DNA from 2 places in the Pseudomonas sp. SYWMCR5 genome. Region 2 is predicted to be linked to the other one. Evidence: riboswitches for the same ligand, from Rfam matches in the RefSeq annotation. Region 2 holds a riboswitch; the other holds the start of a gene.
What was found. A riboswitch is a leader RNA that binds a small molecule or an ion and turns the genes downstream of it on or off. The one in region 2 is predicted to bind cobalamin.
Positions count from the first base shown of each region.

Region 1: another riboswitch for cobalamin. It lies ahead of cobO (cob(I)yrinic acid a,c-diamide adenosyltransferase); the one in region 2 lies ahead of AC2CGW_RS08915 (CbtB domain-containing protein).

Region 1 covers NZ_JBXUNH010000001.1:581,353-588,709, forward strand. The annotation lists gene AC2CGW_RS02625 (cobyrinic acid a,c-diamide synthase CobB) at 1-1,059, opposite strand, end outside; gene cobO (cob(I)yrinic acid a,c-diamide adenosyltransferase) at 1,056-1,667, opposite strand; cobalamin riboswitch at 1,812-2,031, opposite strand; gene AC2CGW_RS02635 (hypothetical protein) at 2,168-2,746, shown strand; gene AC2CGW_RS02640 (C40 family peptidase) at 2,782-3,318, opposite strand; gene AC2CGW_RS02645 (C40 family peptidase) at 3,454-4,095, opposite strand; gene hda (DnaA regulatory inactivator Hda) at 4,221-4,925, opposite strand; gene choX (choline ABC transporter substrate-binding protein) at 5,248-6,183, shown strand; gene AC2CGW_RS02660 (alpha/beta hydrolase) at 6,183-7,103, shown strand; gene tcuC (MFS transporter) at 7,228-7,357, shown strand, end outside.
Region 2 covers NZ_JBXUNH010000002.1:683,418-690,774, reverse strand. The annotation lists gene AC2CGW_RS08940 (response regulator transcription factor) at 1-268, opposite strand, end outside; gene AC2CGW_RS08935 (DUF1272 domain-containing protein) at 488-739, opposite strand; gene cobM (precorrin-4 C(11)-methyltransferase) at 803-1,555, opposite strand; gene AC2CGW_RS08925 (cobalamin biosynthesis protein) at 1,588-1,980, opposite strand; gene AC2CGW_RS08920 (CbtA family protein) at 1,980-2,669, opposite strand; gene AC2CGW_RS08915 (CbtB domain-containing protein) at 2,680-2,865, opposite strand; cobalamin riboswitch at 2,965-3,186, opposite strand; gene AC2CGW_RS08910 (hypothetical protein) at 3,356-4,087, shown strand; gene AC2CGW_RS08905 (alpha/beta hydrolase) at 4,103-4,987, opposite strand; gene AC2CGW_RS08900 (metal-dependent hydrolase) at 5,178-6,263, shown strand; gene AC2CGW_RS08895 (TraX family protein) at 6,212-6,979, shown strand; gene AC2CGW_RS08890 (LysR family transcriptional regulator) at 7,008-7,357, shown strand, end outside.

The sequences.
Region 1 (7,357 bases), on a different contig from region 2:
CATCACGGCTTCGCCGGGCAACAGTCCCAGCAGCTCGGCGCGCTCGCCCGCAACGTCGGTCAAGGCATCGAGCAGATAGAGCATGCCGCCGCATTCGGCCAACAAGGGTTTGCCTTCGGCATGATGGCCGCGGATCGCCTCGCGCATCGGCGCGTTGGCCGCCAGGGCGTGGTGATGCAGTTCGGGGTAGCCGCCAGGCAAATACAGGCTGTCGACCACAGGCAGGTGGCGATCATGCAACGGGGAGAAAAACACCAGCTCCGCGCCGTGATCGCGCAGCAGGTCGAGATTGGCGCCATAGAGGAAGGCGAAGGCCTCGTCGCGGGCCACACCGATGCGCACACCGGCCAGGCTTGCGGCCGAGTGCACGGTTTGTGGCTCGACAAAGGCCACCGGTGGCGGCAAGGCAGCATCGCAGCTGGCGCCCAAGGCCTCGGCGGCGGCGTCCAGGCGTGCATCCAGATCGTTCAGCTCACTGGCCTGGACCAGCCCGAGGTGACGGCTGGGCAATTCGATGCCGCGCTCGCGAGACAACCCGCCATACCAGCGCAAGCCTTCGGTCAGGCTGCCTTCGAGCAGTTGCGCATGACGCAGGCTGCCGACCCGGTTGGCCAGCACGCCAGCGAATGGCAGGTCGGGCTGGTAGCGCGCCAGCCCCAGGGCCAGGGCCCCGAAGGTCTGGGCCATGGCAGTGCCATCGATCACCGCCAGCACCGGCACGCCGAAATGCCGCGCCAGGTCAGCGCTCGACGGCGTGCCGTCGAACAGCCCCATGACACCCTCGATGAGGATCAGGTCGGCTTCGGCGGCGGCGTCCCACAACAGGCGGCGGCTCTCCTGCTCGCCGATCATCCACATGTCCAACTGATACACCGGGGCGCCACTGGCGCGCTCCAGGATCATCGGGTCGAGAAAATCCGGCCCGCACTTGAACACCCGCACCTTGCGCCCGAGGTTGCGGTGCAGGCGCGCCAGGGCGGCAGTGACGGTGGTCTTGCCCTGGCCGGAGGCCGGTGCGGCGATCAACACCGCTGGGCAATGACGGGTGGCTCGACTCACAGTTCAACGCCCTTCTGTGCGCGGATACCGGCCTGGAAGGCGTGCTTGAGCATGCCCATCTCGGTCACGGTGTCGGCCAGCTCGATCATCTCCGGCTTGGCGGCGCGGCCCGTGACGATGACGTGCTGCATCGGTGGACGGGCCTGGATGTCCGAGAGCACCTGGTCGAGGTCGAGGTAGCCGTGCTTGAGGGCGATATTCAGCTCGTCGAGCACCACGAACTGCACCGACGGGTCCTGCAGCAACTGGCGGGAGACCGCCCAGGCCGCTTCTGCAGCCGCGATGTCGCGCTGGCGGTCCTGGGTTTCCCAGGTGAAGCCCTCGCCCATCACGTGGTAGCGCACTTCATTGGGGAAGCGGCGGAAGAACAGCTCTTCGCCAGTGCTGTTGCGACCCTTGATGAACTGCACCACCCCGCACTGCATGCCATGCCCCAGCGCGCGGGCGAGCATGCCGAAGGCCGAGCTGCTCTTGCCCTTGCCATTGCCCGTGAGCACCAGCAGCAGGCCACATTCGTTGGGGGAGTTGGCGATACGTTCGTCGATGATCGCTTTTTTGCGCTGCATGCGCGCCAAGTGGCGTTCGTCGCGTTCGGTGGATTCGCTCATCAGGGGTTCTCCGCAAGCTGTCGACGCACCGGTCGGGCACTCGCGGGCGGGCACCAGGCAACGACAGAAAACAAGGCAGGCAGGCGAAGGGAGCGCGCAAAAGCCGTGGCGACACCACGGGGCAGCGCGCATCACCCTCCGTGATGCCGTTGGCAGTGACAGGCCGGTCTCCGGGCTCGTGAGCCGGGCCTTGGCCCGAAACCGCGCGCCTTCCCGGGTGTGGACACCCAGTGGCCTTGCGCGGCCTTGACTCACCTACCGTTGCGGGGGCAGCGCCGGATTCGCGCCCTGCTGGCGCCCACCGGCTTCCCAGTTTCACCCTGCCGGAGCTGATCCGCAGAGCACCTGAAACACGCCGCGAAGGTTAGAGGGTTGCACCGGGAGCGTCAATTAAACGCGGACGATGAACGGTTGATCTGGATGCTTGTCTCACTATTGAAGCAGTGATATCACACAGCCATCACCGGCTGTACGCGACCATAATAAAAGGAGAGCGCGGCATGCAAGGCTTGATCATCAACAACCCGCACCTGGAGTTCCTGCGCCCGGCCCTGGAGCGCTGGATCGACTGCATCGACCGTTTCAACCAGATCCACGGCGACGGCGACGCGCCCTACTGGCATGGTGCCCAGGCCAATGCCGGTATTCTCGCCGCGGCGGCCTGGCAGGCCGAGCTGGTGGCGCTGCAGCACTATCAGAGCAAGAAGCAGCGTGACGAAGGTGAGCGAGAAGGGCGCTGCGATCTGTCGATTGCCGGTGCCGAACACTCCATTCATCTGCACACTGAACAGCGCTGGCCGAAGATCGCCCGCCTGGATCTGGCGGGGGCCCTGCAGGAGGCGGCGACGTTGGCGCGGCTGGCAGCCTATCCCAGCCAGCTCAAGGCCGGGGCGCTGTTCGTCAGCCCGTGGAAGGCGGGGCAGAATGCAAGCCCCGAGGAACTGCAGGATCTGGTCGATGACCTGAACAAGCACACGGCCTGTGCGATTGCCTGGTACTTCCCGTATGCGTACCGCAAGCTGCATAACGAGTCGGGGCAATACCATCCGGGGGTGGCGCTGCTGCTCAAGCAGGCTTGAATGTACGTCGGGGCTGCTGTGCAGCCCCGACGATCTCAGGGATTCTGCGCCAGATGCCCCGGCGTCAACACCCGCTTGGCCTGCAGGTAGGCCTTGGACCAGTAGCTGTTCGACAGGTAGTCCAGCCGCACCGTACCGCCGGTGGACGGCGCATGCACGAAGCGCCCCTCACCCACGTAGATCCCGGCATGGCTTACCTGCGAACCACCGCCGGTGGCGAAGAACACTAGGTCACCGGACTGCAGCGCGTTGATGCTCACGGTCGGCGCACGCATGACGATCATCTCGCGGGTCGAGCGTGGCAGGCTGATGTTCGCCGCATCGCGGTACACATAACCGATCAGGCCACTGCAATCGAAGCCCGAGTCCGGCGTGTTGCCGCCCCAGCGATACGGGGTGCCGACCAGACCGATGGCACGGATCAGCACGTCGTCAGCCACGGGCGACGAGGAAGGCTGGTCAATGAAGGTAACCTGCGGCTTGGCCACGGGTGCCGGGGCCGGAGCACGGCTGGAACAGGCGGCAAGCAGTGCCACCAGGGAGAGGAATGCGAAGCGCGTCATCATCGCCATGGGTCAGAACCTGTCTGAGACCAATCGGCCGCAGCCGAAAAAAGAGTTAAGGATTTAGATTAGACGCTATTCGTAAATGCGCACGGCGGCTAGCTTTTCAGCTACGCCGCCGTGCGAGGATACAGCATTTTGATATCAGTTGCGCGACAGGGTAGTGGTCGGCGCCATGGCCAGGGCACGCTTGGCTTCGATGAAGGTCTTGCTCCAGTAGCGGTCACCGAGGTTATCGATGCGCACACCACCGCTGCGGCGGCTGCTGGAGTGGATGAACTGGTTGTCGCCCAGGTAGATGCCGGCATGGCTGACACGGCCACGGCCATTGGTGCTGAAGAACAGCAGGTCACCTGGCTTGAGCTTGTTGCGTGCGACCTTGGGTGCGTCGACGTTGATCATCTCGCGGGTCGAGCGCGGCAGGTTCATGCCGGCCTCTTCGCGGAACAGGTAGCCGATGAAGCCGCTGCAATCGAAGCCGGACTGCTCGGAAGTACCGCCGAAACGATAACGGGTGCCGATCAGCGACATGCCGCGCTCCAGGATGCTGTCTGCAAGGACGGGCAGCTGGTAGGGCTTGCTGTTGCTGGAGAAGGCTTGGAGGTCTTCATCGGTGGCGAGGTCTTCTTCATCGAATACCGACGAATGCGACGCCTTGGCCTTGACCGCGGTTTGCGCGGTGACCGATGGGTGATCCTGGGGCTGGGAAATCGGGCCTTGGGCCGCGCAGCCAAAAAGCAGGGTCACGAGTGCGAGTGGCACGAGGGGTGCGAAGCGCTTGAGCATGGGCACGACCGTGTCTGTAATCCTTTAGAAGGGGGAAACTATGCCTTCTATCGGACCTATTTGCAAATTTTATCGAAAAAAATGTGACTTTTGCGTTTTGCCGCTCTGGCCCGGTGTTTTCAGGGTTACCAGCCGAGGGTTTCCTTGAGGAAGGGAATGGTCAATTTGCGCTGGGCCTGCAGCGAGGCCTGGTCGAGGCGCTCGAGCAGATCGAACAGTGCGCTCATGCTGCGCGTGCCACGGGTGAGAATGAAGTGCCCGACCTCATCGGTCAGGTGCAGGCCACGGCGCGAGGCCCGCAGTTGCAAGGCGCGCAGCTTGTCTTCGTCGGACAGGCCACGCATCTGGAAAATCAGTGCCAGCGTAAGCCGTGACTTGAGGTCGGCAAGCTTGATCGGCAGCTCCCGCGGCGAACTCGATGCCGCCAGCAGCAAGCGCCGGCCGCTGTCTCGCAGGCGATTGAACAGATGGAACATCGCCTCTTCCCAGTCGGCCTTGCCGGCAATCACGTGCAGGTCGTCGATGCACACCAGCTCGTACTGCTCCAGATGATCGAGCAGCTCCACGCCACGGTCGAGCAATTGCGCCAACGGCAGGTAGACAGCGGGTTCGCCCAGTTGCTGGAAACGGTGGGTGGCGGCCTGCAGCAGGTGAGTACGCCCCGCGCCCTGCTTACCCCATAGATAGATGAGGCTCTCGGTCCAGCCGGCGTCGGCTTCGCACAGCCGCTCGACATAGCCCAGCGCCGCGGCGTTGGCACCCGGATAGTAGTTGATGAAGGTGGCGTCATCGCGCAGGCGCACACCCAGGGGCAACTGGATCGGTTTCATGCTGGCGGGCGGTCGCGAGGACCAAAGGGGGCCTTTGGTGAAGAGTTTGCAAAGTCTATACCCGCAACGCGGGCGGCACAATCAGGGAGGGGAATAGCGCAAGCAAAATCAACGGGTTGCGTGATTTTTGAACAACCAGAACAGCGTCCCGGCCAAGCGCCTCATCCGGTAGCGTGCCAAACTCGAAGTCGCCTGGGTGCAAAAGCAGGTCGCCTGGGTGCGATTTTTCCGCTCGGCCGACTCATAACCTGAGCGGCAGCCACCGCCGCGCGGGGCGTCATGACATAACAACGATAATCACCGTCTCGTGAGGGGAAAAGTCATGCAGCGATCGATCAAGGCGGCCACCTGCGCCACACTCCTGAGTATCAGCGCAGCCAGCTGGGCCGCAGAGCCCGCCGCTTGCCAGAATGTGCGCATGGGCTCGGTGAACTGGACCGATGTCGTCGCCAGCAGCGCCGTCGCCGAAGCCCTGCTCGACAGTCTGGGCTACAAGGTCAAGCAGACCAGCGCCTCGCAGCAGATCGTCCTGGCCGGCATGGCGGAAAAACGCCTCGATGTGTTCCTCGGTTACTGGCAGCCGACCATGCAATCGGTGGCCAAGCCCTTCCTGGACAAACAGCAGATCGACGTGATCAGCCCCGCCACCCTCGCCGATGCTCAGTCCACCTATGCCGTGCCTGCCTACGCCTACGACGCAGGCCTGAAGACCTTCGCCGACATCGCCAGGTTTCGCGACAAGCTCAAGAACCAGCTGTACCTGATCGAGCCAGGCAGCGGCATGAACCGCATCACCGCGCAGATGATCGCCGAAGACAAATTCGGCCTGAAGGGCTTCAAGGGCATAGAGTCCAGTGAGGCTGGCATGCTGACAGCGGTCAAGCGTGCCGTGCAGAAGGGCGAGTGGGTGGTGTTCGCCGGCTGGAAGCCGCACCCGATGAACCTGCAGATCGACATGCGCTACCTCTCCGGCAGCGATGACGCCTTCGGCCCCAACGAAGGCTCGGCCACCGTCTCGATCATGACCGCTGCCGGTTACCAGCAACAATGCGGCAACGTCGCCAAGCTGCTGCACAACCTGCGTTTCACCAGTGAAGGTGTGAGTCAGGTCATGGAGCCGATCCTCAACCGCAAAGCGCCGCTCGATGCCGCGCGAGACTGGCTCAAGGCACACCCCGAGCAGGTCTCGGCCTGGCTCGAAGGCGTCACCACGTTCGACGGCAAGCCCGCCGATGCGGCATTGGTCGCGCAACAGTAATGCAGCGCTACGCACTCTCGGCCGGCATGCAGGCCTTCATCGAGCGGACCCGCGCCTTCGGCGTGGCCGATCCTGCACTGTCGGCCCAGCGCGCGGCCTATTCACGCATGGCAGCAGCCTTCACCCCGCCCTGCCCGAAAGGCGTGCAGGTGCGCGACCTGAGCTTGCCCGGACTGGCGCCGCTGCGCGTGTTCCAGCCTGCACAATCGGCACCGGCCGATGGGTGGCCAGCGCTGCTATTCATGCACGGCGGCGGCTGGATGCTGGGCGGGCTCGATTCACACGCATTCTTCTGCGCCGAACTGACAGCTCGCCTGGAGGTGCTGGTGGTGGCGGTGGATTACCGACTCTCGCCGGAAACCCCCTTCCCCGCCGCCCTGCACGACAGCCTCGCCGCCTGGCGCGCCCTGCGCGATGGCGTGCTGGATATACCGATCGACCTCACGCGCCTGGTCGCCATCGGCGACAGCGCCGGGGGTAACCTCGCCGCCGCCTTGTGCCTGGCACTGCGCGAGGCCGGTGAGCCGCAGCCGCGCATGCAGGCACTGATCTATCCAGCACTGGGCGACGAGGACAGCGTGTCGCGACGCGAATGTGCCGATGCGCCGCTGCTGTCTGTCGCGGACATGCAGGCCTGCCTGAATGCCTACCTGCCCTCCACTACCCGCAGCCCGCTGGCGCTACCGCTGCTCGCCGACAATTTCAAAGGGCTGGCGCCCGCTTTCATTGCCGTCGCCGAGTTCGATCCATTGCGCGATGACGGCCTGCTTTATGCGCAACGGCTGGAGGATCACGGCGTGACCGTGGATTACTTCCCCGGCCACGGGCTGGTTCATGGCTGCCTGCGGGCCAGGGAGCTGCCGGAGGTGGAGCAGTTGTACCAGGCACTGTTTGCGGCGCTCGAGAACAGCCTCGATTGATCGTCCCCTGACGGCACCACGGGCGCCAACCTAATGAAAGTTTCATGTTTTGACTCATGCTCTTTCTGCAAGAATCTTTAGTTACAACCTCTTACAAAGATTCGCTGAATAGCTGGAGCCTGTGATGAATCCCTCCCTCCCTGCCAAAGCTTCGTCCAAAGCCGGAAGAGTCTTCCGGGTGACCTCCGGCAACTTCCTCGAACAATTCGACTTCTTCCTGTTTGGCTTCTACGCCACCCAGATCGCTGCCGCGT
Region 2 (7,357 bases):
GAACATAGAGGTCGGAGGACTGCCCAGTGAGTACCATGATTTTTGGCGCAGGATCGAGCAATTGCAAACGCTTGATCACCTCCATGCCATCCAGGCCTGGTAGCCCAATATCGAGAATCACCACTTTTGGGGCAAGCTGGCGTGCCATCTGTACGGCTTCGATGCCATTACCCGACTCGCCAACGACATCAAAGCGTTCGCGTTCGAGCAGGATGCGCACGGCAAGGCGAACTGTGGGGTGATCATCGACCATCAGTACGGTGGTCATGGGAAAACTCCTGTACGAAGTAATGTTCGTTCCTGACGTTATCCAGGAATGGGTCTGTAGGGCCAATCTGGCTGCAGGCACGATACGTCCATCAGAAAGCTTTGATAATGGCGAGTATAGGCGCGTTGAAAAAGCCGCCACTGGTTGGTGAAAAGTCTTACAAAAAAGCGGCGCGTGGGGCGGCGACGCCGCTCGCGGGCCGTTATGGGGTGAGGATGCTCAGGTAGAGCGCAGACAAGCTGGGTGAGGTTTGTTCACGCGTTGCGTGGAGGCGGGATTGTTGATCAGCGCAGTGCCGACCCGCGTCGGGCGTTGCCGCAATTGTCCTGCGCAATTCGGGCACTGTCCCTGCAGATGGTGCTCGGCGCAGCGGCGACAGAAGGTGCATTCGAATGAGCAGATCAACGCGTCAAGGGTATCGGGGGGCAAATCGGTATCGCAACATTCGCAATTGGGGCGTAGCTCGAGCATGGCGCAACTCCGGTACGGACAGTGATGCGCCAGTGTCGGTCGCTGGACGCTGGCTGACAATCCTCAGTCGCCGGGGCGATACAGGTGGGCGTGGCCGGCGCGGTACAAGGCCGAGTCGGCAAATGGCGCGTCGCCTAGCACGTGGCCGACGAGAATCAGCGCAGTGCGTCGGAAGCCTTTGTCGGCAACAGCGTCGACGATATCGGCGAGGCGGCCCCTGACCCAGTCCTGGTCGGGCCAGGTTGCGCGGTGGATCACTGCCACCGGGCAATCTGCCCCATAGTGCGGCAGCAGCTCGTCGACGATGCGCGGTAGATGGCGTACCCCCAGGTGGATGGCCAAGGTACTGCGGTGGCGCGCCAGGTCCGCCAGCTGCTCGCCTGCCGGCATCGGCGAGCGATCGCCGTAGCGGGTCAGGATGACGGTCTGCGAGATGTCCGGCAGCGTCAGTTCACAGCCGAGCAGGGCGGCGCTGGCGGCTGTGGCGGTGACGCCAGGAATGATCTGGTAGTCGATGCCCTGTTCGCGCAAGTGGCGGATCTGTTCGCCGATGGCGCCATACAGGCTGGGGTCGCCGCTGTGTACACGGGCGACATCCAGCCCCTTGTCATGGGCGTCGCGGATGGCGGCGATGATCTGCTCGAGGTGCAGTTCGGCGCTGTTGATCACGGTACTGGCCGTGTGGCCTTCAAGTACCGCGGGCGGTACCAGTGAGCCGGCGTAGATGATCACCGGGCATTGGCGGATCAGGCGTTGGCCCTTGACCGTGATCAGCTCCGGGTCGCCGGGGCCGGCACCGATGAAATAGACCGTCATGGCAAGTCCTTGAAACGTGAAATGAAAAGCGATTATCCGTTGCTGGCCAGGGCAAGGGTAGCGTCACCGAGCACCTGCCGAGTGACTGTCAGGATTGGCGAGCGCTGACCCTCGTCAGCCAGCGCCAGCGCTGCGCTTTCTGCCACTCCCCAACAGCCCGTGGCGTTGAAGGCCATTTCTGAGCGGTAACTGAGCAGGGGCAGGAATGGGTGCAGTTGCTGGGCGCTGTATAGCGTCAGGGGCAGGCCGAGTTGCTCGGCCAGTTGCCGCAGGCCGGGCTCCTGAGCCTTGAGATCGATGCTGGCGATACCACGCAAGGCGGCCAGCTTCAGGCCGTTGTCGGCCAGCGCAAGGTGCAGCAGGGTTTCCAGAACCGCCGCCGGGCAACCCCTGCGGCAGCCGAAACCGACATATAGCGCGGCCATCAGGCCTGCGCGGAGCGGCGGTAGAGCCAGGCGCTCAGCAGACCCAGTGCGACCCAGAAGGCTGCGTTGGTCAGCCAGGAGGCAACCTTGAACTGTGCTTCCAGCGCTTCGGGCGCCAGGCTTTCATGCACCAGTGGCTGAGGGGCGCCGATCAGGTGCGGTACCACCAGCAGCGCTGCGCCGAGCACCTTCAGCAGCCAGTGGCGCGCGAAGACCAGCAACGCCAGGCCCACAGCAGTGGCGGCGGCGGTGCCTATCCACCAGGTCTGGCGTTGACCCAGATCGGCTGCGGCGGTGCCAGGCAGTTCGGGTGGCAGGCCCAGGGTCGGTGCCAGGCAGAACACGGCGAAGCCGCCCAGGCCCCACAAGGCACCCGTACTGACCCGACCAGGTTCGCGCAGGCTGTAGAGTGCGGCGAGGATCAGCGCGAAACCGACTGCCACTACCAGATTGCCGCCGGCAGTCGACAGCACCCGCTGCCAGCCATCTTCCGGCGACCAGGCTTCTGCGTCGTGTTCATGGCCCCCGGCACCTTCACCTGTGTGTTCGTGCTGCTCGGTGGGCGCCGCGTTTTCATAGGTTTCGGCCTGGAGGATCAAGGGCGCGACCCAGAAACTCTGCAACAGCGTCAGCAAAAGTGCGGCGAGCAGGCCACTGAAGCCTGCAGTTCGAGCGATACGCTTGATCATTGTCGGGCACTCAGTGGCAAGGGAAGGCGGCGCTGTGGCGGGTATCGTGGGCAGCGTTGTGCACCGCCTCGAGATGGGAGAACCCGGCGAAGTACACCAGGCACAGGCCCAGCAGGCTGGCGCCGACCGCAACGACGAGGCGCTGGCTGAGGCTGACGGGGGTTGCGATGCTGTGTTTGGCGCTGGTGACGGACATGACGCATTCCTCTGCTTTTTTTCATGGGCGACAGGAAGCGCGGCAACCCCAGGCGAGAACCGCCCAGGGACATGCAACAGCGCCCGCCCACCGCGGGGTGTGATCACAAGACGTCGGGCCGGTCTCCGGGCTGACGAGCAGGAGCATGGCTCCTGGGGAGAGCGTCACCTTCCCATGCCGAACTGCCGACACAGTGGATCAGACGCTCGCTCGCTTACCGTTGCGGGGGCAGCACCGGACTTGTCAGGCTCATGAAGAGCCATTGACGCACCGGTTTCCCGTTTCACCCCTGCAAGGGGCACCCTACGTAATGTATTAGGAGATCACGGCCATGCTTTGGTCGTCAATTCTTGTTACGAATCGCGCAGGCGTAGCGACTGGAAATCATCAACCTGCCTTGCACGTCGCACTTTTTGGCGTTCAGGGGCTCTATGCATGGCCAGGCTGTGCCGATTTCCGGCCCGGCCGCTGACCCTGGACCCCGGTGCAGATGCCTGTTCCTGCCTATCGCCGCCGTGCCCGCCTGTCGCTGGTGGGTGTCTTGATCGCCCTGTGCGCGTGCACCGGGCAGCAGGGGCGCGACGTATTCACCCAGTTAGGCAATGGTCATCCCAGCGAGTTGTTCCAGACCAGTGTCGACCGCATGGCGACCTTGTCCATGCGCGACAACCTGCAGAGCCTGTATCTGCTGATGAACAAGCTCTACCTGCGCAACCCCAATCAGTGGAAGCAGTCCGGCTATCTGGACGCGGCCACCGCCGAGCGCCAGATCCGCCAGGCCATCGAGCAGCGCCAGCCATTGCCGCAACTGGGCGAGCGCCGTGACCTGGCGGCGCTGAGCTACGCCTTGAGCCCGGAGTTTCGTGGAGATCGAGTCGGGGCGTTCATCTATGCCATCGGCAGCATGTTGATTACCGCCCACGGTGGGCGCACCGAGTTCTACATGACCGATGCGATTGATCCACTGTTCGTCAATAACGCCGCGCGCAACATCGAAAAGGCTACCTGGATGCTCAGTCAGCGCCAGGACGCCAATGGTGTGTTGCTACTGTTTTCCAACGAAATCTCGGAGGAGGGCAGCAACCTCAGCTTTGCCGTCGAATTCGGCAAGATCGTGGCGCGCCTCGATCTGCTGGCGCAGATGCTGGATGAGCGTTATCGACGGATCGGCCTCAATTACGCGCAGAGCCTGTTATTGATGAATTTCCTGCCGGTGCAGTGATCGTTACCCGTGGTTTCACAGCAATGCTTCGATCGCGCGTCGATAGCGCTGGCCGGCCAGGCTCATGCTGTTGTTGTGGCTCGCTCCCGGCACCAGGAGCAAGGTCTTGGGCTGTTGGGCCGCCTCGAACAGCGCCTCGCTGAAGCGGGGGGGCACATACCGATCATCCAGGCCATGCACCAGCAGCAGCGGCAAACCGATATCGGCGATCTTGCCCAGCGAGTCGAATCTCTGCGACAGCAGCCAGCGCACCGGCAGTGTGGTATCGGCCACTGATGCCGCCGCGTCGCCAAGGGAGGTGAAGGTGGATTCGAGAATCAGGCCGCGCGCAGGTACAGGCTTACCTTGCTGGCGTGCCTGGCGTGCGAGCTCCGAGGCAAGCTCCACAGCGACCGCACCGCCCAGCGAATGGCCGAAGATCAGGCGCTTGCCCGGCACCGGCTGCAACTGGGCGAAGCGCTCCCAGGCAATTCGGGCGTCCTCGTAAACCGTGGCTTCGGACGGCAGGTCGCCTCGGCTCTGGCCAAAACCGCGGTAGTCCACGGCCAACACCGAATAGCCCATGGCGTGCAACTGCTCGATGCGGAACATCTGGCCGGTGAGGTTCCAGCGTACGCCGTGCAGGTAGAGTATCGCCGGCGCATCGGCGCGTTTGGCCGGCCACCACCAGGCATGCAGGCTCTGGTCGCCGGTGAAGTTGCGCGGGCGCAGGTCCAGTTCCTGTACGTCGGCCGGCAGGCCCCTGAACCAACTGGCCTGGCCCGGCTCGATACGAAACACCAGTTCGCGCTCCTTGTGCTGCAAGACCGCGCAGCCCGCGGGCAGGCCCACCACCAGCAGGGCCATGGCCAGCCACATGAGCCAGCGGCGTTTGAAGTGAGTGAGCAGGGTGTCGGTCATGGGTGTCATCAGGCTGCTGGGAATCGTCGTTTTTAGCAGAAGCCATGGCCTCGCTGCAGGCAATTTTTCCCGAGCGGTGCTGACACATGTTTGCAAGCTGTTTCCCCGGTGCCATCGAGGGGCTCTGCACGCTTGCCGCCGCGGGCGCCGAGGGGTAGGTTTCCCTGACCCTGCCGATGGAAGACTCACCTTGGACTCGATTACTCAAGCCGTACTCGGTGCCGCCCTGCAAGGTACGGTGCTCGGTCGCATCCAGGGCCGCCGTTCGCTGCTGTATGGCGCCGCGCTGGCCACCTTGCCCGATCTCGATGTGGTGATCCGGTATGCGGACCCCGTTTCGCAGATGACCTATCACCGTGGTTTTTCCCACTCGATCTTCGTCCTTACCGGTCTGGCGCTGCTGCTGGCGTGGCTGGTGGCCTGGGTTGGGCAAAGGCGCTGGCCCGACAAGGGATACCGTTGGCCCCGGTTGTTCGTGGCGTTCTGGCTGGTGCTGGTCACCCACCCTCTGCTGGACGCGTTCACGGTCTATGGCACGCAATTGTTCTGGCCGCTGCCGCTCATTCCCGAAAGCTGGGCGGCGGTGTTCATCATCGATCCGGTCTACACCGTGCCACTGCTGGTCGCTGTGATCTATGCCGCGTGGCGAGGGCTGAGCGGCAAGGCGATACCCCTGATGACGGCAGCCCTGGTGTTCAGCACGGCGTATCTGGGCTTTGGGCTGGCCGGGCGCATGGCGGTCGAGCAGCGTTTCCAGGAGGCCTTGGGCCGCCAGGGCGTTGCGGTCGATCACCTGCGTGCAGTGCCCATGGCCTTCAACAGCCTGGTCTGGCGGGTGCTGGCCAAGACACCGGATGGTCATTACTACGAGGGCGTGAGCAGTGTGTTCGACCGCGAACCGCCCGAGATGCAGCGCCTGTCGCTGAACCTGGAGGCCGCCAAGGTGCTCGAGGGCGTCGCGCTGCACGAGCGGCTGCGCTGGTTCACCGATGACTGGCTGCGTTATGACGTGGTGGGCGATGTACTGGTGGTAACCGACCTGCGCATGGGCATTCCCGGTAACTACACCTTCCGTTTCAGCATGGCTCACCGCGACAGCCAGGGACAGTGGGTGGTCGATACCCCGGCGAACTGGCGTGGCGGTGCCGCGATGTTCAACGGCCATGACCTGGGGCTGATCTGGCGTCGTATCCTCCAGCAGCAGCCTCCGCTGCCCCTGGCGGCCTGGACCACACGCTACCTGAACCCCTCGGCGCAATCCGAGGTGGGGCACTGAACGGCCGCTCGAGCGGGCTCGACCTGGTCAAGTGGACGGCGATCCTGAGCATGGTCGCCGATCATTTGCGCTACCTGTGGCCCAGTGCCGACGGGTTGTTCGTGATCGGGCGACTGGCCTTTCCACTGTTCTGCCTGGTCATCGCCTGTCATGTCGCGCGCGGCCAGCCAGGCGTGCTGTACACCCCCGCCAACGCTCGCTACCTGAGCTGGATGCTGGCCTTCTCGATACTTGCCGAAGGCCCGTACCGGTGGCTGGACAATGGCTCGCATACGCTCAACGTCATGCCCACCCTGACCCTTGGCCTGCTGGTCGCCTGGGGGGTGAGGCACCCGCAGCCTGCTGCGCGCATTGTCGGGCTCGGTAGTGCCGGGCTGGCGCTGGTTTTCAGTGATCGACTGATGTACGGCTTGCCGGGGGTGTTGCTGCCGGCGGCCTGCCTGGTGCTGTGGTCGCGAGGTTGGCCGGGATGGCTGGTGCCCTGTCTGTTGGCAATGGGCGCCAACCTGACCAACAGTTGGTTGCGGGCACATCCCTGGCAGCCTTTTTCCCTGCTGGTGCTGGCCACAGCTGCAATGGCACTGCCATTGGGTTTGCGGATGCTGGCCTACCAGGGGGCGTCCATCGTGCCTGTAGGGCGCTGGGCCTACGGGTTCTATCCCTTGCACTTGATGGCGATCAAGGCCTTGCAATACCTGGATCTGCCCCCATCCTAGGGAGCCTCGGATATCCAGGAACAGTCCCATGGAACCCAACCGCTTCGGCGACATCGCAGCCTTCGTCAGTGCCGTGAAGGCCGGCAGCTTCACTGCAGCCGCCGAGAGCCTGGGCCTGACCCGCTCGGCGGTGGGCAAGAGCATCGCACGCCTCGAATCGCGCATGGCGGTACGCCTGCTCAACCGCACCACGCGCAAACTGAGCCTGACCGATGAAGGCCAAGTGGCGTTCGAACGCTGGCGGCAGATCCTCGAAGACCTGGACGAAGTCGAGACCACCATGGCCCAGCGCCGCGGACGACCGACAGGCACCCTGCGCCTGACGGCCCCGCTGTCGTTCGGCCAGCGTCACGTGCTGCCGATCCTGGATGTCTACCT